Streptomyces venezuelae: one gene and its partner. The protein of the gene in region 2 interacts with the protein of the main gene of each other region in a pairwise test. Links are inferred from orthologs where the notes say so. Each region holds a gene or a part of one and is shown on either strand. Other genes may lie near its edges.

Region 1 (14,957 bases), 3.6 Mb from region 2 along the record:
GGTCACCGGCCGGGTGAGGCATGGAGGCGCCGTGAGTGCCTTTCGGAGGCATCCACCCATGTCCGTCCAGCTGAACCACACGATCGTCCACTCCCGTGACAACCGGGAGTCCGCCACCTTCCTGGCACACGTCCTCGACCTGGAGGTCGGGACCGAGTGGGGACCCTTCGTCCCCGTCGAGACCGCGAACGGCGTCACCCTGGACTTCGCCACCGTCCCCGCCGAGTCGATCACCGTGCAGCACTACGCGTTCCTCCTCTCCGAGGAGGAGTTCGACGCGGCGTTCGAGAAGATCCGGTCGGCCGGGGTCCCGTACTTCGCCGACCCGCACGGGCGGCACCCCGGCGAGATCAACCACAACGACGGGGGCCGCGGGGTGTACTTCACGGACCCGAGCGGCCACGGGATGGAGATCATCACCCGCCCGTACGGCTACCAGGAGCCGGGCTCCGAGTAGCCCTCGGCCGAGCGGCACCCGGCGCGGAGGGGGCGAGTACGTCCACTCGCCCCCCGGCCCGTCCGGTGGCTTACCTCATGTCCCCGGGGCCGTCATCCGCTCCATGACGGCCACCGGCAGTGCCGTGTTCCGTGCCGCGTCCTGCGCCGTCCGCTCGTCACCGAGCAGTGCGACGAGGACGGAGACGGGCATCCGCGGATGCCGCGCCGCCATCGCGCGCACCCCGCTGTCCGGGTCGTCGAGCATCCGGACCAGCGCGTCCGGCGACAGCCGGGGGTCGGTGGCGGCGCGCAGCCGTACCTCGGCGTCCTCGTCCCCGCTGAACCGTTCCACCAGGCCGGCCGTGGAGTCCGGGTCGTCCAGGGCGAGCTGCCGCAGCCGCGGATGCGGGTCGCCGGCGTAGCGGAGCAGGTCGCGCCGCGGGAAGTTCGGGTGGCCGTAGGGCCGGTCGGGGGTGGAGTAGCTCCCGTTCCACCACTGCCACACCTCCAGCAGCATGTCCGCCGGCGCGTCGTCGCACCGCTCGGCGAGGAAGAGCCGTACGACCCGGTCCTCGTCCCGGGCCAGCAGCGCCACGACGTCCGGCGGCAGCCGTCGGGCCGTCGCGACGCTGCTGCGCAGCAGGAGGTGCGCGGATGCCGCGAGCCGGCGCATGGCTTCCTCGTCCTCGTGCAGTGCCTCCACCCACGCGACCGTCCGCCGCATCGTCCGGGGGTCGATGTCCACCGGTACGGCGGCCCGCCGCTCCTCCGTCAGTTCGGGCCGCAGGGACACGGCGAGCCGTACGTCACCGTCCGGGTCGGCGGCGAGGACGCGGACCGGTTCGGGCCCGAGGTAGGGGTTGCCGGCCAGGATCCGGCGCAGCCGGGGGTCCTGGTCCGTGCAGAGCCGCAGGGCGAGGTCCGCCTCCAGCCGGTGGCTTCCGAGGAGGTGGCGGTCCCCGACGGCTTCGAAGAACTCGGCCGTCAGCGGGGCCTCCTCGTGCCGGGCGAGCGTGACGGCGGTCCGTACGGCGGGGGCGGGATCGGCCGCCAGCCGGGCCCGGGCCCCGTCGTCGAGGCCGCGCCAGGCGGCCCCGCACGCCGCGGCCCGCACCTGCGGGAGCGGGTCCGCCAGCAGGGCGAGGCGCAGCGGGAGGGGCAGGGCCGGCATCCCGGCCAGTTCCTCCCGGACCGGGCCGAAGGGGTCCGCCGCCAGCGTCTCGTACGCCTCCCGCGTCAGCCCCCGCCCGGACAGGGCCGCGGCCTCCAGGAACAGCCGGCGCCGGGCACCGCCGGCTTCGCCGAGCACCAGCCGCGACCACTGGGCGGCGGAGAGCCGCAGCGATGCGGGGACCTCGGCGAGCCTGCCGCGGACGCGCCGGTCCGGGTGGTCGACGGCGGCGTCGACGACGGCGGGTGAGGGGTCTCGTCGCACCAGGACGTACGGGGCCATGTCCAGGTCCAGCAGACGGATCAGGATGGCGTCCGGTGCGGCCGCGTTGAGGCTCAGTCCCCGGAACCAGGCCCGCCGCAGGCCCGGTCCGGCCTGCGGCCCCCGGTCCGGGTCCGGCCATCGGTCGTCGCGTCCTCGTACGTCTGTCCCCATCCGAAGGACGGTAGACGATGTCCGGCGGACCTGTGACACCCGCGGACGGGGCATGCGGGAACGCCCGGGGAAACGGCAACGCCCGGCCGCGAGAAGTCCTTCGCGGCCGGGCGTTCTCGACGGGCGTGCCGTCGGTGCTGCAGGGGCGGCAGGATTCGAACCTGCGGCCTTCGGTTTTGGAGACCGGCGCTCTGACCAGCTGAGCTACACCCCTTCGGTGGGACCAACCATGGCACGAACGGGCCGGGAGATCCAATCAATTCCCGGTTCGGCGGGGCGCGCGTTCCCGGCCGGGGCCGACGGCTCCGTGCGGCCGCTCCCCGGGGCGGGTTTCCGCCGCCCCCCTTGACCACCCTGGTCCAGACCAATAGTTTCCGGCATGCACCGCGCACGCGCACACGCCCCGCTCCCCGCATCCGCAAAGGAAGCCCATGCGCCGCAGCATGCTCGGCAGGCTGGCCGTCGCCGCCTGCTCCCTCTCCCTGCTGACCGCCTTCGCGCCCGCCGCCGCCGCGCAGGCCGACGGTGGCCACGACCGTCCGTACAAGAAGGTCGGCTACTTCACCCAATGGGGTGTGTACGGACGGGACTTCCAGGTCCAGGACCTGGAGGCGAACGGCTCCGCCGGCAAGCTCACCCACATCAACTACGCCTTCGGCAACATCAGTCCGCAGGGCAGGTGCTTCACCGGGAACGTGCCCGGCGAGGCCGACGCCTGGGCCGACTACGTGCGCCCGCTCGACGCCGCGAACTCCGTCGACGGGGTGGCCGACACCGGCGAGCAGCCGCTCGCCGGCAACTTCAACCAGCTGCGCGAGCTCAAGGCCAGGCACCCCGGCCTCAAGGTGCTGATCTCGCTCGGCGGCTGGAGCTGGTCCACGCACTTCTCGGACGCCGCGCTCACCCCGGCCTCCCGCAAGGCCTTCGTCGAGTCCTGCATCGACCTGTACATCAAGGGCAACCTCCCGCAGGACGGCGCCCGCGGCGGCGCCGGGGCGGCCGCGGGCGTCTTCGACGGGATCGACCTCGACTGGGAGTGGCCCGGCTCCGCGGGGGACACGGACACGAGGTACCGGCCCGAGGACAAGCAGAACTTCACCGCGCTCGTGAAGGAGTTCCGCACGCAGCTCGACGCGTACGCGCGGAGCCAGAAGAAGAAGACCCGGTACGAGCTGAGCGCCTTCGTCCCGACCGCCCCCGCCAAGATCGACGCGGGCTTCGACGTCCGCCGGATCATGCGCGACCTCGATTTCGTGACCCTCCAGGGCTACGACTTCCACGTCTCCGGCGAGCCGAGGACCGCCCAGCAGTCCGCGCTCCGCGCTCGGGGCGACTTCAGCGTCGACGGCACGGTGGACGCCTGGCTCCGGCGCGGCGCGCCCGCGGACAAGCTCGTGATGGGCATGCCGTTCTACGGCCAGGGCTGGACCGGTGTCAGCGGCGGCGGGGACGGCATGGGGCAGCCCGCCACGGGCCCGGCACCGGCCACGTGGGCCGCCGGGTACGAGGACTACAAGGCACTGAAGAAGCTGGCCGACTCGGGCACCTACACGCTCCACCGGGACCGGCGCGGCGGCCACGCCTGGCTCTTCGACGGCACGACGCTGTGGACGTACGACGACCCCCAGGTGCTGCGGGCCAAGACCGGGTACATCCGCGAACACGGGCTCGGCGGTGCGATGTTCTGGTCGCTCGACGCGGACACCGCGGACGGCGAGCTGATGACGGCCGTCGACCGGGGCCTGCGCGGACGCTGACCGGGGCCTGCACGGCCGCTGACCGGGGAGGCCGACCGGGACCGGCGACCGGGGTCCCCCGAGACCGGCGCCGCCGGGCCGCGGAACACCGTCCGGCCCGGCGGTTGCCCCGCCACCAGGCCGTCCCGTCCGGATCGCGCGGTGGCCTCCCGAGCGGTGCCGGCGACCGGTGTCGCCGCCGTCGCCGGCACCCTGCCCTCACTCCCCGGCGGTCCGCGAGGGCCCGCTTCCACGCGACGGGGCCCGCCGGTGCGAGGCGGCCAGTGCGGCGGTCTCGCTGAAGGCGGGGACGCGCCCGGTGCCGCCACGGCCGGAGACGGACAGGGAGGCGGCGGCCGCGCCGTAGGCCACGGCGTCCGCGAGGGTGTCCCCGAGGACGAGCCGGGCGGTGGTCGTGCCGGTGAAACAGTCCCCTGCCCCGGTCGCGTCCACGGGCTCGGGATTGCCCGGCACGGCGTGGTACACCGCCCGTGTGCCGTCGTCCAGCAGCAGCCGTCCGGCGCCCGCGGTGACCGCGACCGTACGGGCGCCCAGGGCGCGGCAGCGGGCCGCGGCGGTGCGCGGGTCGGCGGTGCCCACGAGGGCCTGCGCGTCGGCCGGGCAGGAGGTCTTGAGCAGCCCGGTCAGCGGAGCGATCCGGGCGAGCAGCTCGCGCGCCTCGTCCCGGCCGGTCAGCCGCGACCGGAAGTTCGGGTCGTAGGTCAGGTGACCGCCGGCCCCGTGCACGAGGCGGGCCGCGGCCAGTACGGCGTCGCGGCTGCTCGGTGAGAGGGCGCCGGTGATGCCGCTGGTCACGAGTGCTCCGCAGCGGGTCAGCAGCTCGTGCCAGGACGCGATGTGGCGGGGCCCGAGGGTGGAACCCGCGCTGCGGGTGCGCCAGTAGACGAACTCGCGGTCGCCGTCGGTGTCGGCGCAGAGCAGGTAGGCACCGTTGGGGTGCGGGGCGCGGCGGACGTGGGAGACGTCCACGCCGAGTCCGGCGGCCCGGTTCAGCAGCGGGACGCCGAGTTCGTCGTCGCCGATGACGGCGAGCAGGGCCGTACGGGCGCCTGCCGCGGCCGCGGCGGCCGCCGCGTTGAGGGCGTCCCCGGAGTAGGAGATACGGGCGGGGGTTCCGTCGGCGGCCTCACGCAGGGCGGTGCCCGCGTGGATCTCGACGAGGACCTCGCCGAGTACGAGGACGTCGTAGCGGGTGTCTGCCTCCGCGGCCACGGTCAGTGTCCCGCGGCGGCGTCGCAGGGTGCGCAGCACGGCGCGGCGGCCCCGGCGAACACGGCGGCCAGTTCGCCCGGGTCGGACGGCAGGCCGCCGCCGATCCCGACGGCCGTCGCGCCGGCGGCGAGCCAGTCCGCGACCTCGGCGGGCCGGATCCCGCCGGTCGCGACGATCACCGCCCCGGGCAGGACGGCCCGCAGGGAGCGGACGAACCCGGGGCCGCCCACGTGCGCCGGGAACACCTTGGCCACCCCGGCGGCCCGGACGGCGGCGGCGATCTCGCCGGGGGTGAACCCGCCCTCGATGAAGACGGCTTCGCGGCGTACGGCCACCGCGCGGACCTCGGGGGCCGGGTAGGGGGAGACCAGGAAGGCGGCTCCCGCGTCGAGGGCCGTCTCCGCCTGCGCGGTGGTGGTGACCGTGCCCATCCCGATGAGCGCCGGCCGGCCGTGGCGGTCGCTCAGCGCGGCGGTGCGGGTGACGGCGGCGGCCCAGCCGGGGGTGGAGGTGGTGAGCTCGACCGCACGGCAGCCGGCGGCGAGCAGGACGGCGGTGTGACGGACGGCCTCGTCGGCGTCGGCGTCGCGCAGCACGGGCAGGACCCGCTGGGCGGCCAGCACCGCGTAGAGGTGTTCCGGAGCACGGCCCGCCGGACGCTCTGACGGATGGCCTGACAGGTGACCTGACGGGTGGTCGGGCAACGGACCCCTCCCCTTCGCTCCACGTGCCTGTTCCACGTGGTGGAACGGCATACCGCATGGCGGAACCACGTGGTCTAGACCCTACCCGTGCCGGGAGCGCCCGTGTCAATGGACGGGGCGGCAGCCGGCGCACCGTCCGCGCGCCCCGGGCAGCCACGGGCCGGGCGGTCCATCTGGCCCTGCACAGCGGGCGGACCGTCATCCGCGTCCGCAAGCTGGAGGGAGCGAGGACCGGTCCTCCTTCCGGACGGCCGCATGCCGCGGCACGCGCACACGCCGTCGCTGCGACCCCGGTGGAGGGGCCCGGAAAACTCTTCTGGAAAATTCTTCCGGATAACTGTTATCGACGCCCCCGTCGACGGTCTCCCATGTATCGGGCATCATCGACCGCCGGTACGGACAGGGAACATCACATGACTACTGAGCACACCGCAGCGCTTGTGGCAGCGGCCCGCGCGGGCGACCTGCGCGCGCAGGACGAGCTCGTCAGCACCCATCTCCCGCTCGTCTACAACATCGTCGGGCGGGCCCTGAACGGCTCCTGCGACGTGGACGACGTGGTGCAGGACACGATGCTGCGGGCGCTCGACGGGCTGGGCGGCCTGCGCGTGGAGGAGAGCTTCCGGTCCTGGCTGGTGGCGATCGCGATGAACCGCGTACGGGCGCACTGGCAGGCCCGGCAGAGTGGTTACGGCGAGAGCACCCTGGAGGCCGCGAGCGATGTCGCCGACCCCGGCGCCGACTTCGTCGACCTGACCGTCGTCCGCCTCCAGCTCGCCGGGCAGCGCCGCGAGACGGCCCGGGCCACCCGCTGGCTGGAGCCCGAGGACCGTGCGCTGCTGTCGCTGTGGTGGCTGGAGTGCGCCGGGGAGCTGACCCGGTCCGAGGTGGCCGGTGCGCTGGAGCTGACCCCGCAGCACACGGCGGTCCGGGTGCAGCGGATGAAGGCGCAGCTGGAGTCGGCCCGTGTGGTGGAGCGCGCGCTGGACACCCGTCCGGCGTGCGAGGAGCTGCGGACCGTGATGGCGGGCTGGGACGGGCAGCCCTCGGCGCTGTGGCGCAAGCGAATAGCCCGCCATGCCCGTGAATGCGTACGTTGCTCCGGTCTGTGGAGCGGACTGGTTCCGGCGGAAGGGCTGCTGGCCGGTCTGGCCCTGGTACCGGTCTCGGCGGCCCTGCTGGCGGGGATGAAGTCGGCGGGGGCGGCGGGCTTCGCCCCCGCGAGCGTCGCCTTCGCCGAAGGTTTCGACGGCGGCTTCGGCGATGGCTTCGACGATGCGGCCACGCAGCTCACCCCGGTGGCCGACACGGGCGGCGGTGGCCGCGGCGCACTGCGCAGGCGGCGGCAGGGCCGCCGCCGGGTGGTCGGTGGTGCGGTGCTCGCCGCCTGCGTCGCGGGCGGCGGGCTCGTGTACCTCGGCGGGCTGCCCGGTTCCGGTGGCACGAAGGACGGCGCGGCTCCGGCCGCGAGCCCGCTGGCGGCGCTTTCGGCGACCGAATCGGCCGGTCCGCCGTCGGAGCCGGCCTCCCCCTCCGCGTCCGCCTCGCCCTCCCCGTCGGCCTCCGCCTCGCCGAGTGCGTCGGCGAGCCCGAGCCCGACGCCGTCCAAGAGCAAGTCGCCGAGCCCGAAGGCCTCTGCGGCCAAGCCGGCGCCCGCCCCGCCGTCGGGGGTGGCCGGTCAGGTCGTGGCCCTGGTCAACAGCGAGCGGGCGGCGGCCGGCTGCGGCCCCCTCAAGGAGGACCCGCAGCTGCGGGCGGCCGCTCAGGGGCACTCCGACGACATGGCGGCCCGGGACTACTTCGATCACACCAGCCCGGACGGCAGGGACCCGGGCGACCGGACGACGGCGGCCGGGTACCGCTGGTCGACGTACGGGGAGAACATCGCGCGGGGCCAGCAGACGGCCCAGTCCGTGATGGACTCCTGGATGAAGAGCCCGGGTCACAAGGCCAACATCCTCAACTGCTCCTTCAAGGACATCGGCGTGGGCATCCACCAGGGCGCGGGCGGTCCCTGGTGGACCCAGAACTTCGGCGCACGGTAGGAAGCGGCCCCCGGGGGCCTCGGCCTCAGGGCCGCAGGCCCCGCAGCTTCTCCGGGTTGACGGTGACGCGCAGGGCGGTGATCCGGCCGTCGGCGGCCTCGAAGGTCATGGCGCCGATGGTCGCGCCCTGGTGGACGAGCAGCAGTCCGGTCTCGCCGTTGATCTCGGCGAGGTGCATCGCGCCGTCGCCCTCGGCCTTGGCCAGCACGCCGAGCCACCAGCGGGCGACATGGGCGGCTCCGTACACCGGGCGGCGGGCAGCGGTGACGATGCCGCCGCCGTCGGCCCAGGAGACGACGTCGGGGGCGAGGACGGTGAGCACCTCGCCGAGGTCCCCGCCGAGGCAGGCCTGCCGGAACTTCTCGACGATCTCGCGCTGCTCGGCCGCCTTGGCCGTGAAGCGGGGGCGGCGCGCCCGGACGTGTTCTCGGGCCCGGTGCGCGGACTGGCGCACGCTCGCCTCCGACTTGCCGACGACCTCCGCGACCTCGGCGTGGGAGTACCCGAACACTTCGCGGAGCATGAAGACCGCCCGCTCGGTCGGGGTCAGGGTCTCCAGTACGACCAGGACCGCCATGGACACGGTGTCGGCGAGTTCGGCCTCCTCGGCGATGTCGGGCGAGGTGAGCAGGGGTTCGGGGAGCCAGGGCCCGACGTACGCCTCACGTTTGACCTGGGCCGACCTGAGCCGGTTGAGGCTCAGGTTGGTGACGGTGCGCACCAGGTAGGCCCGGGGGTTCCCGACCGCCGTGCGGTCGGCCCGGTGCCAGGCGAGCCAGGCGTCCTGCACGATGTCCTCGGCGTCGGCGACGCTGCCCAGCATGCGGTAGGCCGTGCCGAACAGCAGTCGCCGGTGTTCCTCGAAATCCTCGCTCATGATCACCACGGTGTCATTCCCGGACCCCGGTGATCAAGGGCGTCGGCCGGGCCGGCTTCCGGCGAGTGCGCGCAGCCCCTCGGCGCAGCCCGCGTGACCCGGCGCCCAGCCCAGCTCGGCCCTGGCCCGGGCGTTGGACACGTGCATGCTGGTCGTGACCATGCGGTGGAGGTAGGGGAAGGGGCGCATCATCCAGGTGGGCACGGTCATCGGCTTCGGTGTGCCGTACGCCGCGGCGACCGCGCGTACGTGCGCGCCGAATCCCGTCGGGGTGTCGTCCACGATGTTGTACGCGCGGCCCGGGCGGCCGCCTTCGACGGCGAGGGCCACGGCGCGGCCGGCGTCCGCCAGGTCGACCCAGGGCAGTACGCGTCCGCGGTCGGCCACCGCGGGCACCTTGCGCCCGCGCAGCATCTCCACGAGCGTCTCGGTGCCTCCGGCGCCGTAGAAGAGCCCGAAGCGCAGCGCGATGCCCTCGATCCCGTCGGTGCCCAGCACCAGCTCCTCCTTGACCCGCATGCCCTGGAGGTGGCGTTCCACCGCGCGGTCGCCGGCCGGGGCGAACGGGTCGGTCCCCTCGGTGATCACGTGGTCGCCGAAGTCGCGGTAGCCGTAGCCGAAGACCATCGACTCGGCGACGACGCGGCGGGCACCGAGCACGCGGGCGGCCTCCATGAGGTTCCTGGTGCCGGTCACCCGCAGGTCGTCGGTGGCGAACATGTCCTTGTGCCGCATGGGAGCGGCGCGCAGGGCGGTGGCGGCGTGCACCACCGTGTCGGCCCGCAGGCCGTCGACGGCGCGCAGCAGCCCGTCGCGGTCCATCAGGTCGGCCCGCACGTCGGCCCCGGCTCCGCGGCCGAGGCCGATCACGGTGTGGCCGGCCCGGGTGAGCGCATCGGTGATGTGGCGTCCCAGGACTCCGCTCGCCCCGGCCAGCAGTACGTTCTTGGTGTCGTCCATGCCCATGGGACAAGGCGCCCCCGGCGAACGTGACACGTCCGGGGTGCGACCCGCGTCACACGCGGAGGGTCAGTGGTGGAAGCCGGACCGCGGCGCGGCGGCCGGTACGGGCGGGGGTGTGGCCAACAGGTGTTCTACGGCCGTGCGCAGGTCGGTGACGAGCAGGGCCATCTGGTCGCGGGTCACGCCGTGCCGGACGAGGACGCGCTGGATGACGGTGTCGTCGCGGTCGGCGGGCAGCGGGTACGAGGGCACCTGCCAGCCGCGCATCCGCAGCCGGTCGGAGAGGTCGTAGAGGGTGAAGCCGGCGGTGTCGGGGTCGCTGAGCTTGTAGGAGACGGCGGGCAGGGCGCCCTGGCCGTCGTAGAGGAGGGTGAAGGGTCCCATCGCGGCGATCTCGCCGGCCAGGTACTGCGCGGTGTCGGCGCAGGCCTGCTGCACACTGCGGTAGCCGGCCCGGCCGAGGCGCAGGAAGAGGTAGTACTGGGCGATGACCTCACCGCCGGGGCGGGAGAAGTTCAGGGCGAAGGTCGGCATGTCGCCCCCCAGGTAGTCCACCGTGAAGACGAGGTCGGCGGGGAGCAGGTCGGCGGTCCGCCAGATGATCCAGCCGACTCCCAGCGGCGCGAGCCCGTACTTGTGGCCGGAGGTGTTGACGGAGGCGACGCGCGGGAGCCGGAAGTCCCACACCACGTCGGGGTGGAGGAACGGCGCCACGAACCCGCCGCTCGCACCGTCCACGTGGATGGGGACGTCCCATCCGTGCTCGGCCTGGATCCGGTCGAGCTCGGCGGAGATCTCGGCGACGGGCTCGTAGTCGCAGGTGTAGGTGACGCCGAGGATGGCGACGACGCCGATGGTGTTCTCGTCGACGTACCGGGAGAGCTGGTGGGCCCGCAGGCCGGTGGCGCCCTCCTCGACGGGGACCTGGCGCAGTTCGACGTCGAAGTAGCGGGCGAACTTCTCCCAGCAGATCTGCACCGGGCCGCACACCAGGTTGGGGCGGTCGGCGGGCAGGCCCGCGGCGCGGCGGCGCTCGCGCCAGCGCCATTTGAGGGCGAGGCCGCCCAGCATGGCGGCCTCGCTGGAGCCGGTGGTGGAGCAGCCGGCCGCGGTGGTGCCGGCGGGGGCGTTCCACAGGTCGGCCAGGATGTTGACGCAGCGGGACTCGATCTCGGCGGTCTGCGGGTACTCGTCCTTGTCGATCATGTTCTTGTCGAGGCAGACGTTCATCAGGCGGTGCACGCCCTCGTCGGACCAGGTGGTGCAGAAGGTGGCGAGGTTCTGAGCCGCGTTGCCGTCCAGGAGCAGCTCGTTGCGGAGCAGTTCGTAGACGACCTCGGTGGGTGAGTGGTCCTCGGGAATCCTGTACTTGGGGAGGATCTGGCCACTCAGCGTGGACGCGAACACGTCCGTGTCGCCGTCCAGGGCGCGTGCGTCCTGCGTCTCATGAAGAGCCATATCGGGACTATAGGCACAAGCGGGTGCATTACCGGGCAGGGTGACCTGGCGCCTCCGTGGATCTTCCGGATGTTCCGGCCGGAGTCGTCCCGGAGCCACCCTGGAGCCACCTCACGCCGCCTCGGGACCGGTTCTGACACTCTGCTTCCGGCCGACTCTGCAGTGTGATCCCGCACATATGGACCCCCTCACTCCGAAGAAATTACCGCCGAGTAGGGTCTTCTCTGAAGATCTTCCCGTTCGAGCCCCCGAAGTCGCGCCGAACGGGAAGATCATCCAACTTGTTCTACGGGAAACTTGTCCGCGCATGTCCGGATACAGGCCACGACCCTCCCGAGCCCTGATACCTCTTCGGCCATGAAGAAGATCACTCGCCGTCAGGCCTTGGGGGCAACTGCCGGTGCTCTCACCGCCCTTGGCCTGACCGCTGCCGCCGCGGGCGCCACGAGCGCCGCCGCGACCCCTGCCGAGCCCACCACCCCGGGCACGGTCGACGAGGTCTACCAGGGCCGTCGCATCCAGATCACCGCAGGCGGAGGCGGCCACCACGGCGGCCACCACTCCCCCGGCCAGCCCACCGTCCGAATAGACGGCCGGGAACTGCACATCATGCGCAACGCCGACGGCACCTGGATCAGCGTCATCAACCACTACGAGACCTTCGCCGACCCGAAGCTGCTCGCCCGCGCCGCCGTCCGCGATCTCCAGGGCGCCGCCCTCGTCCCCTTCGGAGGTGCGGCATGACCGTCCGCAAGAACCAGGCCACGCTGACCCCCGAGGAGAAGCGCGCCTTCACCTCGGCGCTGCTGGAGCTCAAGCGCAACGGCAGCTACGACCGCTTCGTCACCACCCACAACGGCTTCATCATGAGCGACACCGACTCGGGCGACCGCGTCGGCCACCGCTCCCCCTCCTTCCTGCCCTGGCACCGGCGCTTCCTCCTGGAGTTCGAGGAGGCGCTGCAGAAAGTGGACGCGAGCGTGGCGCTCCCGTACTGGGACTGGACCGTGGACCGGACCTCCCGCGCCTCCCTCTTCGCCGCCGACTTCCTCGGCGGCACCGGGCGGGCCCGCGACGGGCAGGTCATGGACGGACCGTTCGCGTACTCGACGGGCCGGTGGAACATAAACGTCCGGGTGGACGGGCGCGCCTACCTGCGCCGCGATCTCGGCACGGCCGTCGCCCAGCTGCCGACCAAGGCCGAGGTCGACGCCGTACTCGCCATGCCGGTCTACGACATGGCGCCCTGGAACAGCTCCTCCAACGGCTTCCGCAACCACCTGGAGGGGTGGCGCGGCGCCAACCTGCACAACCGCGTGCACGTGTGGGTCGGCGGGCAGATGTCCACCGGGGTCTCCCCCAACGACCCGGTGTTCTGGATGCACCACGCCTTCATCGACAAGCTGTGGGCCGACTGGCAGGCCAGGCACCCCCAGTCCACCTACCTGCCGGGCGCGGGCACGCAGAACGTCGTCGACCTGAACGACACCATGCGGCCCTGGAACAACGTGACCCCGGCGGACATGCTGGACCACCGGAAGTTCTACACCTTCGACACCGAACCGGCCGCCGCCAGCCAGCGGTAGTGCAGTTCGGGGCGGCCGACCTGACCGTAGCGGGGGGTGCGGTCCGCCCGGCCGGTGTCCACCAGGTGCTCCAGGTAGCGGCGGGCGGTGATCCGGGAGATCCCGGCCGCCTCGGCCGCCCCTGCTGCGGTCAGCCCCTCGGGCGCCGACCGCAGCAGGGCGGCGACCCGGTCCAGGGTCGGCGCGCTCAGCCCCTTGGGGAGCTCGGCCGGGCGGGGTGCCCGCAGGGCGGCCATCGCCCGGTCGACGTCGTCCTGGCCGGCCGCCTCGCCCGCGGCCTGGCGGAACTCGGCGTAGCGCAGGAGCCGTTCGCGCAGGGTGGGGAACGCGAACGGCTTCAGTACGTACTGGACCACGCCGAGGGAGACGCTCTCGCGGACCACGGCCAGATCCCGCGCGGAGGTCACCACGATCACGTCGACGGGGTGTCCGGCGGCGCGCAGCCCGCGTGCGAAGCGCAGGCCGTGCCCGTCGGGCAGGCCGAGGTCCAGGAGCAGCAGGTCGACGCGGTTGCGTTCCAGGAACCGGGTGGCCTCGGCGAGCGAGTGGACGGCGCCTGCGGCGGTGAAGCCGGGCACCCGGCCGATGTAGAGCGCGTGCGCGTCGGCGGCCACCGGGTCGTCCTCGACGATCAGTACGCGCACCCCGCCCCCGCTCATCGCGCGCCGCCGGGGCCCTCGGCGGGCGCGGGTGCCGGTACGGGTGCGGTCGCGGGCGCGATCGGCAGGCGGACCGTGAACTCCGCTCCGCCGCCCGGGCCCTGGGCCGCGACGACCGCACCGCCGTAGCGCTCGGCCACCTGCCGGACCAGCGCGAGGCCGAGGCCGCGGCCCTCACCCTTGCCCGACCAGCCCCGGCGGAACACGTCCACTCCCTCGGGCAGTCCGGGTCCGTTGTCCGCGACCCGCAGCAGCAGCTCGTCCGGCTCGGGCCGCAGCGTCACCGCGATCCGGGCCCCCGGAACGGCGGTGAGCGCGTCGACGGCGTTGTCGATGAGATTGCCGAGCACCGTGACCAGGTCCCTGGCCGGCGGCAGTCCGCCCCCTTCGGCGAGACGGCGGCTGTCGGCGGTGACGACCAGCTCGACGCCCCGCTCGTGCGCCTGGGCCGCCTTGCCCAGCAGCAGCGCCACCAGCACCGGCTCCCCCACCGCGGTGACCACCTCGTCGGTGAGGGCCTGGGCGAGTTCCAGCTCGGCGGTGGCGAAGTCGACGGCCTCGTCCGCGCGGCCGAGTTCGATCAGCGAGACCACGGTGTGCAGCCGGTTGGCCGCCTCGTGGGCCTGGGAGCGCAGCGCCTGCGTGAAGCCCCGCTCGTGGTCCAGCTCGCCGGTCAGCGCCTGCAGTTCCGTGTGGTCGCGCAGGGTGACCACGGTGCCGCGGCGGCCGCCGCCCGCGACCGGCGAGCTGTTGACCACCAGCACCCGGTCCGCGGTCAGGTGCACCTCGTCCACCCGGGGCCGGTCCGCGAGCAGGGCACCGGTGAGCGGGGCCGGCAGACCCAGGTCGGCCACCCCGCTGCCGGTGACCTCGCCGGGCAGGCCCAGCAGTTCGCGTCCGGCGTCGTTGATCAAGGTGATCCGGCGCTGCCCGTCGAGCATCAGCAGGCCCTCGCGGACTCCGTGCAGGGCCGCCTGGTGGTAGTCGTACATCCGGCTGAGCTCTGCCGCGTTCATGCCATGAGTGTGACGGCGCAGCCTCGCGTTGACGACGTACGTGCCCATGCCCCCGAGGGCGAGCGCGCCGCCCGCGACCCAGGCGAGGGCGGAGAGCTGCGCGGCGAGCCGGTCGCTGATGGCGCGGACGGTGATCCCCGCACTGACCAGGCCGATGATCCGGCCCTCGTCCCGGAGCGGGGTGACCACACGGATGGAGGGGCCGAGCGTGCCGGTGTAGGTCTCGCTGAAGGTCTCGCCGCGCAGCGCGCGGGCGGTGTTGCCCATGAAGGGCTCGCCGATCCGGCGCGGGTCGGGGTGGGTCCAGCGCCGCCCCTCGGGGGACATGATCGTCACGAAGGCCACTCCGGAGTCCGCGCGGACCCGCTCGGCGTAGGGCTGGAGCAGGGCGGACGGCTCGGTCCCGCCCGCCGCTCCCCGTACGGCCTCGCGTACGGAAGGCGAGTCGGCCACCGCGTGGGCCACGGCCCCGGCCTGGCGGCGGGCCGCCTCCTCGGCCTGCCCCTTGGCCGTGGCGTACGCGAAGACGGCGCAGCCCGCGACGACCAGGGCGACCAGCAGCACCTGCATGGCGAAGAGCTGGCCGGCGAGGCTGCGCGGGGGGCGGGGGAAGCGGAACATGGCGCTCAGTGTGCC
Region 2 (14,957 bases):
CGCGCAGATCTACGGCGCCATGGCCGTCACCGTCGTCGTGCTGTGGACGGCCACGCTCGTCATCGCCGTCCTGCTCTTCCGGTCCCGCGCCGCCGACCGGGCCACCCTGTGGGCGATCCGGATCGCCGCCGTCCTCGCCCTCGCGGGCGCCGGAATCGGCTTCCTGATGACCAGCCCCACCGAGGCCCAGCTCGCGGTCGACGGCGTACCGGTGGCGGGTGCCCACAGCGTGCGCGTGCCGGACGGCGGACCCGCCATGCCGCTGACCGGCTGGTCGACCACCGGCGGGGACCTGCGCATCCCGCACTTCTTCGGCATGCACGCCCTGCAGCTGCTGCCGCTGCTCGTGCTCGTCCTGGGCGCGCTCGCCGGACGCTTCGCCCTGCTGCGCCGGGAGCGGGTGCGGCTGCGGCTGACCCTGCTCGCGGCCGGGGTCTACGCGGCGGTGTTCGCGCTGGTGACCTGGCAGGCGCTGCGCGGCCAGGCGCTGCTCCAGCCGGACGGGGCGACGCTCGGCGCGGCCGCGGCGATCCTGGCCGGAGGCGTCCTAGGAGTCCTCGCCGCCCTGTTCGCGGACCGGGGGACCGCCCCAGTGGAAGAGGGTCATGGCCACGCTGGTGGCGAGGTTGTAGCTGGAGACCTGGGGGCGCATGGGCAGGGAGACGAGGTGGTCCGCCCGGGCGCGCAGCTCCGGTGAGATCCCGTGGCGCTCCGAGCCGAAGGCGAGCAGGGCGTCGTCGGGGAGGGTGAGGGCGCGGATGTCCGTGCCCTCGGGGTCGAGCGCGTAGAGCGGCCCGGGCGGCAGCTCGTCCAGGGCCAGGCGCTCGACGGTGGTGGCGTAGTGCAGCCCGGCCCCGGCCCGGACCACGTTCGGGTGCCAGGGGTCGAGGTCGCCGCGGGTCACGACTCCGGTGGCGCCGAAGCCGGCGGCGAGCCGGACCACGGCTCCGACGTTGCCCAGGTTGCGCGGGTTGTCCAGGACGACGACCGGCGCCGGCCGGGGCATCCGCCGCAGCCCCGCGAGGCCGGCGGCCCGGTCGGTCCGTGCCGCGAGGGCCGCGACCCCGGTGGGGTGCACGCGCGGCAGCAGCTCCTTGAGCCCGGCCCGCCGCACCAGCCGCGCGACGTCGGCCTCGACGTCCGGAGCCAGCTCGCGGGCCAGGGCCCGTACGGCGCCGGGATCCTCGGCGACGGCCATCCGTACGTCGGCTCCGAACCGCAGGGCGTGCTTCAGCGCGTGGAACCCGTCGAGCAGCACGAGATCCCCCGCCTGCCCGGCCTCCCGCCATTCCCGCACCGTGTCGTCCATACCCCGACCCTACGGTCCCCCACCCCACCACCCACCACACGGCCCTCACCCAGCCGAATCCAGCCCAGCCGGGACACCATCCAGCCCCGCCGGGACCATCCAGCCCCGCCGGCGTTTGAGGCGCGGGGTCCGGGGCGGAGCCCCGTGGAACGGCGCCGCAGGGCCCCGTCAGCGCGGCCCCGGCACGGACACCGGCTCGCCCCCGGCGGCATCCGGCACAGGCTCCCCCACCCGCACCCGCGAGCCCCGCGCAGCGACCACCGCCCCCACCCACACCAGAAAGCCCGTCGGCAGGAACACCGCGTCCGCGGCGATCATCGCCAAAGAGAAGAACGGCAGCCCCAGCAGCACCGCGATCCCCGCGTGCTCCAGCATCGTCAGCGCCAGCAGCACGTTCTTGATCCGCCGGTTGAAGAGCGTGAACGGAAACGCCACCTGCACCGCCACCGTCCCGTACGACAGCAGCATCACCAGCGTCCCGCTGCCCGCCACCAGCGCCGACAGCGCCGGCCACGGGGTGAAGTAGTCCAGCCCCAGCGGGTAGTACAGGGCCGTTCCGTCCTGCCACCGGGACCCCTGGATCTTGTACCAGCCCGCCGTCGCGTAGATCAGGCAGACCTCCGCCATGATCACCAGCATGCCCGCGTTGTGCAGCAGGTTGGCCAGGACGTCCAGGACCGCCCGCGCCTCGCCCTCCGGCTCGTGGCGGTCGACCAGCCACCACAGCCCGCAGACCACCCACACCGCCGCGAACGCCGCCAGCCAGCCGAAGCCGAGCCGGCCGGTGCCCCCGCCGAAGACGAACACCGCCCCCAGCACGCCCCACAGCACCGGCCCGGCCGCCCCGGCCGTCGCCGAGCCGCGCCTGCGGGCCCTGCGCGCGTCCAGCGACCAGACCTGCGCGCACCGGGTCAGGACCAGGTAGATCGCCATCAGGTGGATGACGTTGTCCCCGCCGTCGCCCATGAACACGCTGCGGTTCTGCAGCGACAGCACGCCGACCATGAAGACCACGGACGTCGCCCGTGTCCGCCAGCCCAGCAGCAGCCCCACGCTCGCCAGCACGGACAACGCGTAGACGAGCTCGAACCACAGCGTCGAGTCCGACCACATCAGCACCGTGAAGGCGTGGTTGGAGTCGATGAGCCGTTCCGCGAGCTGCCAGCTCCACGGCCCGTCCGGACCGTAGAGCTCGGCCCGGTTCGGGAACTCGCGCAGCAGGAAGAAGAGCCAGGTCGCGGAGAAGCCGATGCGGACCACCGCGCTCTGGTACGGGCCCAGCGCCTGCCCGGTGACCCGCGCGGCCGCCCGGGCCGCCGCCTCGCGGGCGCGCTTCACAGCGTCCACCACGGCAGCTCCCGGTAGTAGGTCTGGGTGTCGGTGGTCTCGGTGCTCCACTTCGGCGCGGGCACCGCTGTCGTCGCCGAGCGCAGCTGGATCCGCAGGATGGTTCCTTCCCGCAGCGCGGGGGCGAGCCGGTTCAGCGCGATGCGCCGGAGGTACTCCTCGGACAGCTGCCCGCGCTCGCCGTTCGGCCTGTTGTCCTCGTCGTGGGAGCTGGTGAAGAAGTCCCAGGCGCGGCGGAGCTCGTTCTGCCGGGTGTGGCTGGGCAGCAGGCTGTGCCGGATGGCCTCGCCGTCCTCGGCGCTCAGGTCGCGCCAGGGGGTGGTGACCAGCTCGCCGTACTCGCTCCTGACGTCCGCGCGCACTTCCACGGCGATGTTCTGCTGCAGCGGGTTGGGGGCGAAGAGCTTCCAGTTCTGTTCGAACTCGGGGTAGACCCACGCGTCGATCGTCTTCGCGTGCTGCTTGCTGAGAGTGTTGCTCGGGGCCACGTGCAGGAAGACGAGCGCGAGGTGAGTGCAGGCGGCCACCGCGACGACCCCCAGGGCCAGGGCGGTCACGACCCGGAACGGGGCGGACAGACCGGCGATCCCGGGCGTCCTCGGGGGTGGTGAAGCGGCCCCTTCGGCGGGCTCGTGCTGGTTCGAATCCATCCCCACCCGATCGTCCGGCATCCACAGGGTTGACCTCAGAGGTTGACACCCTACGGGCCGTCGACCCACCATTGAAGCGAATGAACCGAACGATCGGTCGGTCGGTCGGACGGCGGACTCTGGCAGGGGGCCGGAATGGTGGCAGTGACCCCGGAGACGGGGCCGGACACGGCTCTCGGGACGGACAGGACGGACGGGACAGGCATGACTGCTGACCTGGGCGCACAGCTCGCGGCGGCATTCGACGCGGCCGTGGCGGCCGACGAGCGCGTGGAGCCGCGCGACTGGATGCCGGACGAATACCGCGCTTCTTTGGTGCGCCAGATGGCCCAGCACGCCCATTCCGAGATCATCGGCATGCAGCCCGAGGCCAACTGGATCACCCGCGCCCCCTCGTTGCGCCGCAAGGCGATCCTGATGGCCAAGGTCCAGGACGAGGCCGGCCACGGGCTGTACCTCTACAGCGCGGCCGAGACCCTCGGCACCAGCCGCGACGAGCTGCTCGACAAGCTCCACTCGGGCAAGCAGAAGTACTCCTCGATCTTCAACTACCCCACCCTGACCTGGGCGGACGTCGGCGCCATCGGCTGGCTCGTGGACGGCGCGGCGATCACCAACCAGGTGCCGATCTGCCGCTGCTCCTACGGGCCCTACGCCCGCGCCATGGTCCGCATCTGCAAGGAGGAGTCCTTCCACCAGCGTCAGGGGTACGAGCTGCTCCTCGCCCTCTCCCGCGGCACCGAGGCCCAGCACGCGATGGCCCAGGACGCGGTGGACCGGTGGTGGTGGCCGTCGCTGATGATGTTCGGCCCGCCGGACGACGAGTCGGCGCACTCGGCCCAGTCGATGGCCTGGCGCATCAAGCGGCACTCGAACGACGAGCTGCGCCAGCGGTTCGTCGACATCGCCGTCCCGCAGGCCGAGTCCCTCGGGCTGACCCTGCCCGACCCGGACCTGAAGTGGAACGAGGAGCGCGGGCACCACGACTTCGGCGCCATCGACTGGACCGAGTTCTGGAACGTCCTCAAGGGCAACGGGCCCTGCAACGAGCAGCGGATCGGGCAGCGGCGCAAGGCCCACGAGGAAGGTGCCTGGGTGCGCGACGCGGCCGCCGCGTACGCGCGCAAGCAGACGGCACAGCAGGTGGCACAGCAAGCGGCGAAGCACGCCGGACAGAACGAGGAGGCACGGGTATGACGCAGAACTGGCCCCTGTGGGAGGTCTTCGTGCGTTCGCGCCGCGGCCTCTCGCACACGCACGCGGGCAGCCTGCACGCCCCCGACGCGGAGATGGCCCTGCGCAACGCCCGCGATCTCTACACCCGGCGCAACGAGGGCATCTCGATCTGGGTGGTGCCCTCCACCGAGATCACCGCCTCCTCGCCGGACGAGCGGGACCCCTTCTTCGCGCCGTCCGCCGACAAGCCGTACCGGCACCCCACCTTCTACGACATCCCGGAGGGGGTGAGCCACCTGTGACCGGCACCGACACCGCGCACCTCACCGGCACCACCGCCACGGCGGCACTCGCGCTCGGCGACGACGCGCTGATCCTCTCCCACCGCCTCGGCGAATGGGCCGGACACGCCCCCGTCCTGGAGGAGGAGGTCGCCCTCGCCAACATCGCCCTCGACCTGCTCGGCCAGGCCCGGATCCTGCTGTCCATGGTCGGCGACGAGGACGAGCTGGCCTACCTGCGCGAGGAGCGGTCCTTCCGCAACCTCCAGCTGGTCGAGCAGCCGAACGGCGACTTCGCGCACACCATCGCCCGCCAGCTCTACTTCTCCCTCTACCAGCACGAGGTCTACACGGAGCTCGCCCGCGGGGACGGCCCGTTCGCGCCGCTCGCGGCCAAGGCCGTCAAGGAGACCGCCTACCACCGCGACCACGCCGAGCAGTGGACCCTGCGGCTCGGGGACGGCACCGAGGAGAGCCGCAGCCGCATGCGGACCGCCCTCGACGCACTGTGGAAGTACACCGGCGAGATGTTCCAGCCGGTGGAGGGCCTCGACGGCCTGGACCTGGCCGTCCTGGAGGAGCGCTGGCTGGCCGCCCTGTCCGGCGTACTGGAGCGGGCCGGTCTCGACCTGCCCCAGGGGCCGCGCACCGGCGCCTGGGCGGCCGGGGCGGGACGCCAGGGCCTGCACACCGAGTCCTTCGGCCGGATGCTCGCCGAGATGCAGCACCTGCACCGCAGCCACCCGGGGGCCTCATGGTGACCACCGACGCCGGAACGACCCGCCTGGAGGCGGAACTGGCCGAGCTGGCCGGCTCCGTCCCGGACCCGGAACTGCCCGTGCTCACCCTCGGTGAGCTCGGTGTGGTGCGCGGGGTACGGATGCACGAGGACGGCCACGCCGAGGTCACCCTGACCCCGACCTACACCGGCTGCCCGGCCATCGAGGCCATGTCCGCCGACATCGAACGGGCCCTGACCGGCCACGGCATCCCCGAGGTGCGGGTGACCACCGTGCTGGCCCCCGCCTGGTCGACCGACGACATCAGCGCCGAAGGCCGTCGCAAGCTCGCCGAGTTCGGCATCGCCCCGCCCCGGCCGCACGCGGCCGGCGGACCGGTCCCGCTGACGCTGTCGGTCCGGTGCCCGAACTGCGGATCGACCGACACCGAGCTGCTCAGCCGCTTCTCCTCCACCGCGTGCAAGGCGCTGCGCCGCTGCACCGCCTGCCGCGAACCGTTCGACCACTTCAAGGAGCTCTAGATGGCCGCCCCCCGCCACGGCGCGTTCCACCCGCTGACGGTGGCGGCTGTCGACCGGCTCACCGACGACTCGGTGGCCCTGACCCTGCGGGTTCCCGAGGAGCTGCGCGAGGACTACCGGCACGCACCGGGCCAGCACCTCACGCTGCGCCGCACCGCCCCCGAGGGCGGCGCCGAGATCCGCCGCACCTACTCGATCTGCTCCCCGGCGCCGTCCTCGGACGGCCCGGGCCCGGAGCGGCTGCGGGTCGGGGTGCGGCTGGTGGAAGGCGGCGAGTTCTCCACCTTCGCCCACAAGGAGATCGCCGCCGGCGACGTGCTGGAGGTCATGGTCCCGGCCGGGCGCTTCGTGCTGGAGCCCGCTGCCGCCCCGGCCTCGGGACACTACGCGGCGATCGTCGGCGGCAGCGGCATCACGCCCGTGCTGTCGATCGCGGCGAGCCTGCTGGCCGCCCGGCCCGACGCCCGTTTCTGCCTCGTGCGCAGCGACCGGACGGCGGCCTCGACGATGTTCCTGGAGGAGGTCGCCGACCTCAAGGACCGGTATCCGGCGCGGTTCCAGCTGGTCACGGTCCTCTCCCGGGAGGAGCAGGAGTCCGGTCTGCCCTCCGGGCGGCTGGACGAGGAGCGGCTGGCGGCCCTGCTGCCCGCACTGCTGCCGGTGACGGACGTGACGGGCTGGTTCCTGTGCGGCCCGTACGGCCTGGTCCAGGGCGCGGAGCGGGCCCTGGGCGCGCTCGGCGTGGCACGGACCCGGGTGCACGAGGAGATCTTCCACGTCGAGGAGACCGCGCCGGCGGCCCCCCGCCCCGCGGGTTCCCCCGCCGCGGCCCACGGGCGGGTCACCGCACGGCTCGACGGCCGTTCGGGCACCTGGCCGGTCCAGGACGGCGAGTCCCTGCTGGACGCGGTGCTCCGCAACCGCGCGGACGCCCCGTACGCCTGCAAGGGCGGTGTCTGCGGCACCTGCCGGGCGTTCGTGGTCTCGGGCGAGGTCCGGATGGAGCGCAACTTCGCGCTGGAGGCCGAGGAGACGGAGGCCGGATTCGTCCTGGCCTGCCAGTCGCACCCGGTCACCGAGGAAGTGGAGATCGACTTCGACCGCTGAGCGCGGCGACGTCCCCGTCGGTCGGGTCCCCGTCCCAGCACAGGGGCCCCACCGCCTCCAGGGCCTGTCCATTTTCCAGAACCTGTTCTATCTTGACGCACCGTCAGACACGACATCGTCGGACCTGAACGCGCGGAAGGACAGGCAGTGGACTTCACCTTCACCGAGGAGCAGCAGGCCGCCGTCGAAGCGGCCCGGGCCGTCTTCGCGGATGTCGCGCCGGACGGCGTGCCCAGTCCCGCGCTGACCCCGGGGGCCGTCGCCGACGACTTCGACCGTCCGCTGTGGGCCAAGCTCGCCGCATCGGACCTGCTGAGCCTGGTCCTCGCCGAGGAACACGGGGGAGCGGGCCTGGACACCGTCGCCCTGTGCCTGGTGCTGCGCGAGGCCGCCCGGGTGCTGGCGCGGGTCCCGCTGCTGGAGCACTGCGCCACCGCCATGACCGTGCAGGCCCACGGCAGCCCCGAACTGGCCGCCGCCCTGCTGCCCGGCGCGGGGCGCGGCACGCTCGTGCTCACCGCCGCCGCCCACGGGCGCTCCGGCCACGACCCGGCCGAACTCGCCGTCATCGCCCGCCGCGAGGGCGAGGAGTGGATCCTGGAGGGCACGCAGACCGCGGTCCCCTGGGCACACGGCGCGGACTGGATCGCCGTACCCGCGCACACCGGCGAGGGCGAGGCCGTCCTCGCGCTCGTCCCGCGGGCCGCCGAAGGGCTGGCCCTCGCCGAGCAGGTCTCCACGAGCGGGGAGCGGCTCGCCGAACTCGCCCTCGACGGCGTCCGGGTGGACGGGGCACACCTCATCGAAGCCCAGGGAGCCTGGGAACGGCTGCGCCAGCTCCTGGCCACCGGAACCTGCGCGCTGGCGCTCGGACTCGGCGAGAACGTGCTCACCATGACGAGCGCGTACACCGGCAAGCGCGAGCAGTTCGGCTTCCCGGTGGCCACCTTCCAGGCCGTCGCCGTCCAGGCCGCCGACCGGTACATCGACCTGCGCGCCATGGAGGTCACGCTGTGGCAGGCCGCCTGGCGGCTCGACGCCGCGACCGGCGGCGCCGGGGGGCCGCTGCCGAGCTCCGGTGATGTCGCGGTCGCCAAGATCTGGGCCTCGGAAGGCGTACGCCGGGTCGTGCAGACCGCCCAGCACCTGCACGGCGGCTTCGGAGCCGACACCGACTACCCGCTGCACCGCTACCACGCCTGGGCCAAGCAGCTGGAACTCCAGCTCGGGCCGGCCGCCGCGCACGAGGAGGCCCTGGGCGACCTGCTGGCCGCCCACCCCCTCGCCTGAGCCGGAACAGCGGGCCCGGTGGAGACGGGGCCTAGAGCACGAAGGCCGGGTTCCCGTTGTCCGTCACCATCGGGCGCCCGGCACCGTCCCAGGCCTGCATCCCGCCGTCGACGTTCACCGCGTCGATCTCCTGGCGCACCAGGTACTGGGTGACCTGCGCGGAGCGCCCGCCGACCCGGCACATCACGTACACCCGGCGGCCGTCCTCGACCGCCTCGGTCAGCTCACCGAAGCGGGCCACGAAGTCGCTCATCGGGATGTGCAGCGCACCCTCGACATGGCCGGCCGCCCATTCGTCGTCCTCACGGACGTCGAGGACAAAGCCTTCGGAGGGCACCGCGGTGGCGTCCACCGAGGGGAGCGGTCCGAAGTTCATAGCTGTCGCCTTCTCTCTTCACGAATCTGCTGCCAACCTATCCGACCACCCGGTACGGGCGGACCGGGCTCACTGCGCGGCGAGCTCCGCCGCCAGTTCGGCCTCACGCTCGGAGACCTGCGCGAGCAGCTGCTCCGCGATCTCCTCCAGCAGCCGGTCGGGGTCCTCGGGCGCCATCCTCAGCATCGACCCGATCGCGCTGTCCTCCAGCTCCTTGGCGACGAGCGACAGCAGCTCCTTGCGGCGGGCCAGCCACTCCAGCCGGGCGTACAGCTCCTCGCTCTCGCCCGGTGCCGCCCGCTCGGGAGCCGGACCGGCCGCCCACTCCTCGGCCAGCTCGCGCAGCTGACCCTCGTCGCCGCGCCCGTAGGCCGCGTTGACCCGCGCGATGAACGCGTCGCGCCGCTCCCGCTCGCCTTCGTCCTGGGCGAGGTCGGGGTGGGCCTGACGGACCAGCTCCCGGTAGAGGCGGCGCACCTCCTCGGAGGGCCGCACCCGCTGCGGCGGCCGCACGGGGCGGTCGGTCAGCATCGCGGAGGCGTCGTCGGAGATCCCGTCCGAGCCCAGCCAGTCGTGGAAGAGCTCCTCCACCCCGGGCATCGGCATGACCAGCGAACGCGCGTCCTGCGCCCGGCGCAGGTCCTCCGGATCGCCGCTGCGGGACGCCTTCGCCTCGGCGATCAGGGCGTCCAGTTCGTCGAGCCTCGTGTACATCGGGCCGAGCTTCTGGTGGTGCAGGCGGGAGAAGTTCTCCACCTCCACCCGGAAGGTCTCCACCGCGATCTCGAACTCGATCAGCGCCTGCTCGGCGGCCCGCACGGCCCGCTCCAGGCGCGCCTCCGGGCGCTCCTCACCGGTGACGGAGGAGTCGCCGGAATCACCGGGGACTGTCTGCTCAGGCTGCTCGGTCTGCTCGCTCACCCGGCCAGCCTACGGCCCGCCCGCGTGGGCGGTGTTTCACGTGAAACACCGCCCACGTCAGACAGCCGTCAGACGCCCATCTCCGCCGCGATCCGGCCGGACCGGACCGCCGCCACCAGGTCGGCGTGATCGGCCTCGGTGCGGTCGGCATAGGCCACGGCGAAGGACGCCATCGCCTCGTCCAGCTCGTCGTTCTTCCCGCAGTACCCGGCCAGCAGCCGCGGGTCGACGCTGTGCGCGTGCGCGCGGGCCAGCAGGGCACCGGTCATCCGCCCGTAGTCGTCGATCTGCTCCACGGCCAGCGCCGCCGGATCCACGCTGCCCTTGCGGTTGCGGAACTGCCGTACCTGGAAGGGGCGGCCCTCCACCGTGGTCCAGCCGAGCATGATGTCGGACACCACCTGCATGCGCTTCTGCCCGGCCACCACCCTCAGGCCCTCGTGCTGCTCCGGGGCGGGCGCGAAACCCAGGCCGGTCAGGTGCGGCAGCAGCACCGAGGGCCTGGCCTCCTTGACCTGGAGCACCAGCGGTTCGCCCCGGTGGTCCAGCAGCAGGACCACGTACGAGCGGGTGCCGACGCTCCCGGTGCCCACCACGCGGAAGGCCACGTCCTGGATCGCGTACCGGGCCAGCAGCGGCAGCCGGTCGCCCTGGAGCGTCTGCAGGTAGGGGCCGAGCGAGGCCGCCACCGCCGCCGCCTCCCCGTCCCCGACCCGGCGCAGCACGGGCAGCGCGTCGACGAAGCGGCGGCCGCCGTCCGGCCCTATCTCCGTGGACTTGGTCGCGAACCGCGCGGAGGTGTTGTTGCGGGCCTTCTCCGAGACCCGCTCCAAGGTGCCCAGCAGATCACGGGCATCGGCGTGCGAGACCAGTTCCTCGTCGGCGATCGCGTTCCACGCGTCGAGCGCGGGCAGCTTCGACAGGAGCCGCATGGTGCGCCGGTAAGCGCCCACCGCGTCGAGTGCGGCGGCCCGGCAGGTGTCCTCGTCCGCGCCGGCCACCCGGCCCGCCAGCACCAGCGAGGCCGCCAGCCGCTTCACGTCCCATTCCCACGGGCCGAACACGGTTTCGTCGAAGTCGTTGAGGTCGATGACGAGCCGGCCGCGCGCGTCCCCGTACAGACCGAAGTTCGCCGCGTGCGCATCGCCGCAGATCTGCGCGCCGACCCCGGTCACCGGACCGCCGGACAGGTCGTGGGCCATCAGCCCGGCCGCCCCGCGCAGGAACGCGAACGGGTTCGCGGCCATCCGGCCGACCCGTATCGGAGTCAGCTCGGCGACCCGCCCCGCGTTGGACTCCTCCACCGCGCGCACGGCGTCCGGCCGCCCGGCCGGCGCCACGAAGGCGGCATGAGCCGACCGCGGCAGGCGGGCGCGCAGCGCCTTGCCCTCCTCCTTCGGCGAGCCGGCCGCCACCCTCGGCGCGAAGCCCGCCACGTCCGGAATCCGCTGACCCGCAATCGTCGCCATCGACGCCGCCCCCACCCGTTCAGTTCTGTGATCGCTTCTCGAACGGGCTGACCGTATCTACAGCCCGGCGTCCCTGGCCAGCAGCGCCGCCTGCACACGGTTCTCACAGTCCAGCTTCGCGAGGATCCGGCTCACGTACGTCTTCACGGTCGCCTCGCTCATGTGCAGCCGCCGGCCCGCCTCCGCGTTGGACAGCCCCTCGCCGAGCAGCGCCAGCACCCCGCGCTCCCGCTCGCTGAGCTCCGCCACCCGACGCCGGGCCACCTCACCGCGCACGGCGGCCTTCCCGGACGCCAGCTGGTCCACCACGTGCCGGGTCGCCCCGGGCGACAGGTAGGCGTCCCCGGCCGCTGCCGCCCGGACCGCCCCGATCAGCTCGCCCGGCGCCGAGTCCTTCAGCAGGAAGCCCGCGCCGCCCTCGCCCAGCGCCCGCAGCACGTTCTCCTTCTCGCCGAAGGTGGTCAGGATCAGCGCCCGTACCTCCGGCACGGCCCGCCGCAGCTCCCCCAGCGCCGTCAGCCCGTCCATCACCGGCATCTGGATGTCCAGCAGCATCACGTCGGGCGCGTGCGAGCGGGCCAGGTCCACCGCCTGCCTGCCGTCGGCCGCCTCGGCGACGACCTCGATGTCCGGCGCCGAGGTCAGGATCATCCTGATCCCGGCCCGGATCAGTGGCTCGTCGTCGGCGATCACCACTCTGATCACTTCGGCTGTCACACCGTGCTCCTACTGCTTGACCTCGTACGCCTGCTTTTCCACGAGCTTGCCGTCCTTGAAGCAGAACCGGAAGATCCGGTCCGTTCCCAGGCCGCCCGGCTGGTCCTCGGCCAGCAGCGCCAGACACTCCGAGCCCTCCGGCTTGGGCGGCCCCTTGCGCGCGGCCCCCGCGGTCAGGAAGTTCTCCCCGCTCGGCAGCCGGTCACGGACGGCCTGTTCCGTCTGGCCCACGTGCACCGCGTCGAACTCGTCCTGGTCGATCATCGCGTCACTCGCCGAGTCGATCATCAGCACCACTCCGGCGCCGAGCACCACCACCAGCAGCACCATCGCCGCGAAGGCGACCCCGCAGCCCACCGCGAGGCCACCGGAGCGGCTGGGCATGCGCACGGCCAGCTCCCGGTCCACCGCCTCCCAGTCCATCGGCTGCTCGCCGCCCCGCCCCCGTACCCGGCCGCGGGGGCGGGCCTGCGGCTGCGCCCGCTGCCCGAAGTCGTCGGCCACGTCCTCCACTCCGGCCGGCTCCGCCCCGTACGGGAGGACCCCGGCCACCCGGAACCCACCGCCCTCGGCGGGGCCCGCGTGCACCATCCCGCCGACGAGCCTGGCCCGCTCGCGCAGACCCGTCAGGCCCTGCCCGCCCGACACCACCTCGTCGGCCGCCGGACCCGCCGACGGCCCGTTGGCGATCTCCACGACCAGCGAGTCGTCCTCGAACCGCAGCTCCACCGCGATCGGTGCGCCCGGCGCGTGCTTGTACGCGTTCGTCAGGGCCTCCTGCACGATCCGGTACGCGGCGTGGTCGCATGCCGCGACCAGTGGCCTCGGCTGCCCCGAAGTGGTCATCCGGACGTCGGTCCCCGAGCCCCGCGCCGCCTCCACGACCCCCGCGATACCGGCCACCCCGCGCGCCGCGGGCTGGGCCTCCTCCACCGGCGCGGGCGCCTCCACCCCGTCGCGCAGGATGCCGACGACCTCGCGCAGCTCGTGCATCGCCGCCACCGACGCCTGCCGCAGCACGCCGACCGCCTCGCGCTGACGGTCGGTGAGTTTTGGATCCACCTCCAGCGCGCCGGTGTGCACGGCGATCAGCGCCAGCTGGTGGCCCAGGCTGTCGTGCATGTCCTGGGCGATGCGCTGGCGCTCGCGCAGCCTCGCCTGTCCCGCGACCATGGCCCGCTCGCGCAGCAACTGCCCGTTGCGCTCCTGGAGCGCGCGCAGCAGGGTCCGGCGCTGCGACCAGTACCGGCTGGCCAGACCCGGCATCACCGTCATCGCGAGGAACATCAGCGTGGAGAACACGATCACCAGCAGCGGTCGCATCTGCGCCGACTCGTCGATCACGCTCAGCACGATCGCCGCGGCGAAGGCCAGCGTGAAGGCGGCCAGTGCCCGCCCCACCCCGACGATCCGCCGCCCGGCCGACCAGCCCAGCAGCGGCAGGACGAAGAACGCCCCGGGCAGGGGGGTGATCACCGCGGCCCCGAGCACCAGCGTGGTTCCCGGCAGCCTGCGGCGCAGCAGTGTCAGCGCCAGCACCACCACGGCGCCCGCCAGCATGCGCGGCCCGGATCCGTTGCTGACCTCCTCGACGCCCAGGCCGAGGATCGCCACGACGCCACCGATCGCCAGGTCCCCGGCCAGCATCCGCCGGGTCCACGGCTCCGGGCCCCTCAGCCAGTCCCAGCCGGCCCGCGTCTTCGCCTTCGCATCCACGCGCCCGACCCTAGACACCCGCGCCCCCGCCCTGCCGCCCTCTTTCGTCGCGCCCGCCGCGACGAAAGTCGAACGCCGCCCCCACCCCCGGTCCTCCGGCGGCGGGCCGGGGCGCCGTCCGCGCTCCCTCACCGATACCGGACCACGCGCACCCCGGACTCACGGAAGCCGTCCAGGTCCCGCAGCTCCTGCGCGGCGGAGTCGATCAGCCCCACCATCCCGGACTCGCTGTGGAGCCCGGCGAGCAGCAGCCCGGTGCTCTCCCGCCCCCGCGCGTCCAGCCGCCGTACCCACACCAGGGCCCGGCCACCGGCCGGCAGGGCCGCGAGCCCCTCGACCGCGGCGATCACGGTCGGATACTCCGAGACGGACAGCACCGGTCCCAGCTCCGCCATCGTGGAGGTGAACCAGTCGGCCTTGTCCGGCACGGGCGTCGGCCCCGCCGGCTGGTCGAGGTCCCAGGCGGCCAGGAACCCCCAGGGATCGGAGTTGGGCAGCGGGAACGGCTCCTGCGGCCCCTTCGGCACGACCACCGCGGCGTCGAGCATCCCTCGCCGCCAGTCACCGGTGCGCAGCGCGGCCGTCGTCTGGCAGGCGAACAGCCACCCCCGGGCCGTCTCGTCCTCGGCGGCCGGCTCCACCAGCTCGACGGGTTCCGCGTAGGTCCGCTTCAGCCACCGCTCGGCCTTGTGCCGGGCGGTGGCGAGGTCGGGCGCGGCCGCCGCGTCCTCGGCGCCGGGCTCGACCCGGGCGAAGACCAGCTGCAGCACCCCGACCTGGTCCAGCCGGGCCAGCCCGCCGGTCATCCCGTCCAGGAACGCCACCTGGCCGTTGTTGTTGTGCACGTACAGCAGGTGCCCGCTGACCTCGGTGCCGCCGATGACCCGCCGCACCCACACCACGCCCTGGGTGTCCGGTCCGGTCTCCTGGGCCCGGGTGATCACCTCGTCCCAGCTCACGCACCGCAGCTCGCGGGCGGCGGGGAAGTAGCGGCGCAGCAGCAGCTCCCACCAGCCGGGCGCCTCGTGCACGGGCTGCCAGGGCAGCGGCGAGGAGGGGCTGCCCGCGATCGCCGCTGCCGTCGTGACCACGCAGCCGCGCGCGTTCAGCCGCCGGGCCTGGGTCTGCGGGTCGCGCTCCACCGGATCCCGCGTGTACGCCGCGGCGTCGCCCCACGGATCGTTCGAAGCGGGGTGGAAGGGCTCCCCGTAGTCCTTGGGCACCACGAGGGACGCGGCCAGCATCGGCGTCCGCGGATAGCCCGGCTGCTCGATGGTCCGGCACGCGAACAGCCAGGTCCCGGCGTCCTCCGCCACGGGGTCGGTGCCCACCAGCTC

The links.
Region 1: the proteins of paaC (region 2) and DEJ51_RS32810 interact in binary tests that used the Escherichia coli proteins (3 or more experiments, as listed by UniProt). The link is inferred for Streptomyces venezuelae from one-to-one orthologs.

The regions. Positions count from the first base shown.
Region 1 is NZ_CP029189.1:7,400,565-7,415,521, reverse strand. What follows is about bases 11,455-14,454. They hold DEJ51_RS32810 (response regulator), read right to left. Parts: upstream 13,306-14,454; coding sequence 12,604-13,305; downstream 11,455-12,603. Other genes in these bases: DEJ51_RS32805 (sensor histidine kinase), read right to left, coding at 13,302-14,454; melC2 (tyrosinase MelC2), read left to right, coding at 11,801-12,646; melC1 (apotyrosinase chaperone MelC1), read left to right, coding at 11,455-11,804. In the rest of the region: DEJ51_RS32870 (VOC family protein), read left to right, coding at 59-457; DEJ51_RS32865 (PE-PGRS family protein), read right to left, coding at 533-2,044; DEJ51_RS32855 (glycoside hydrolase family 18 protein), read left to right, coding at 2,476-3,801; DEJ51_RS32850 (PfkB family carbohydrate kinase), read right to left, coding at 4,000-5,013; DEJ51_RS32845 (bifunctional 4-hydroxy-2-oxoglutarate aldolase/2-dehydro-3-deoxy-phosphogluconate aldolase), read right to left, coding at 5,016-5,636; DEJ51_RS32840 (sigma-70 family RNA polymerase sigma factor), read left to right, coding at 6,131-7,762; DEJ51_RS32835 (RNA polymerase sigma-70 factor), read right to left, coding at 7,788-8,639; DEJ51_RS32830 (NAD-dependent epimerase/dehydratase family protein), read right to left, coding at 8,673-9,599; DEJ51_RS32825 (glutamate decarboxylase), read right to left, coding at 9,669-11,060; more of melC1, read left to right, coding at 11,418-11,454; more of DEJ51_RS32805, read right to left, coding at 14,455-14,942. UniProt on the Escherichia coli protein: Member of the two-component regulatory system DpiA/DpiB, which is essential for expression of citrate-specific fermentation genes and genes involved in plasmid inheritance.
Region 2 is NZ_CP029189.1:3,819,201-3,834,157, reverse strand. The notes cover bases 3,653-6,652. They hold paaC (1,2-phenylacetyl-CoA epoxidase subunit PaaC), read left to right. Parts: upstream 3,653-4,780; coding sequence 4,781-5,524; downstream 5,525-6,652. Other genes in these bases: paaE (1,2-phenylacetyl-CoA epoxidase subunit PaaE), read left to right, coding at 6,025-6,652; paaD (1,2-phenylacetyl-CoA epoxidase subunit PaaD), read left to right, coding at 5,518-6,024; paaB (1,2-phenylacetyl-CoA epoxidase subunit PaaB), read left to right, coding at 4,500-4,784; paaA (1,2-phenylacetyl-CoA epoxidase subunit PaaA), read left to right, coding at 3,653-4,503. Outside these bases: DEJ51_RS16875 (TrmH family RNA methyltransferase), read right to left, coding at 548-1,309; DEJ51_RS16870 (HTTM domain-containing protein), read right to left, coding at 1,478-2,659; DEJ51_RS16865 (DUF5819 family protein), read right to left, coding at 2,644-3,306; more of paaA, read left to right, coding at 3,442-3,652; more of paaE, read left to right, coding at 6,653-7,131; DEJ51_RS16835 (acyl-CoA dehydrogenase family protein), read left to right, coding at 7,279-8,421; DEJ51_RS16830 (rhodanese-like domain-containing protein), read right to left, coding at 8,453-8,797; DEJ51_RS16825 (hypothetical protein), read right to left, coding at 8,867-9,628; DEJ51_RS16820 (DUF2252 domain-containing protein), read right to left, coding at 9,787-11,187; DEJ51_RS16815 (response regulator), read right to left, coding at 11,245-11,904; DEJ51_RS16810 (sensor histidine kinase), read right to left, coding at 11,914-13,620; DEJ51_RS16805 (YrhB domain-containing protein), read right to left, coding at 13,749-14,957. UniProt on the Escherichia coli protein: Component of 1,2-phenylacetyl-CoA epoxidase multicomponent enzyme system which catalyzes the reduction of phenylacetyl-CoA (PA-CoA) to form 1,2-epoxyphenylacetyl-CoA. The subunit C may be essential for structural integrity of the alpha subunit.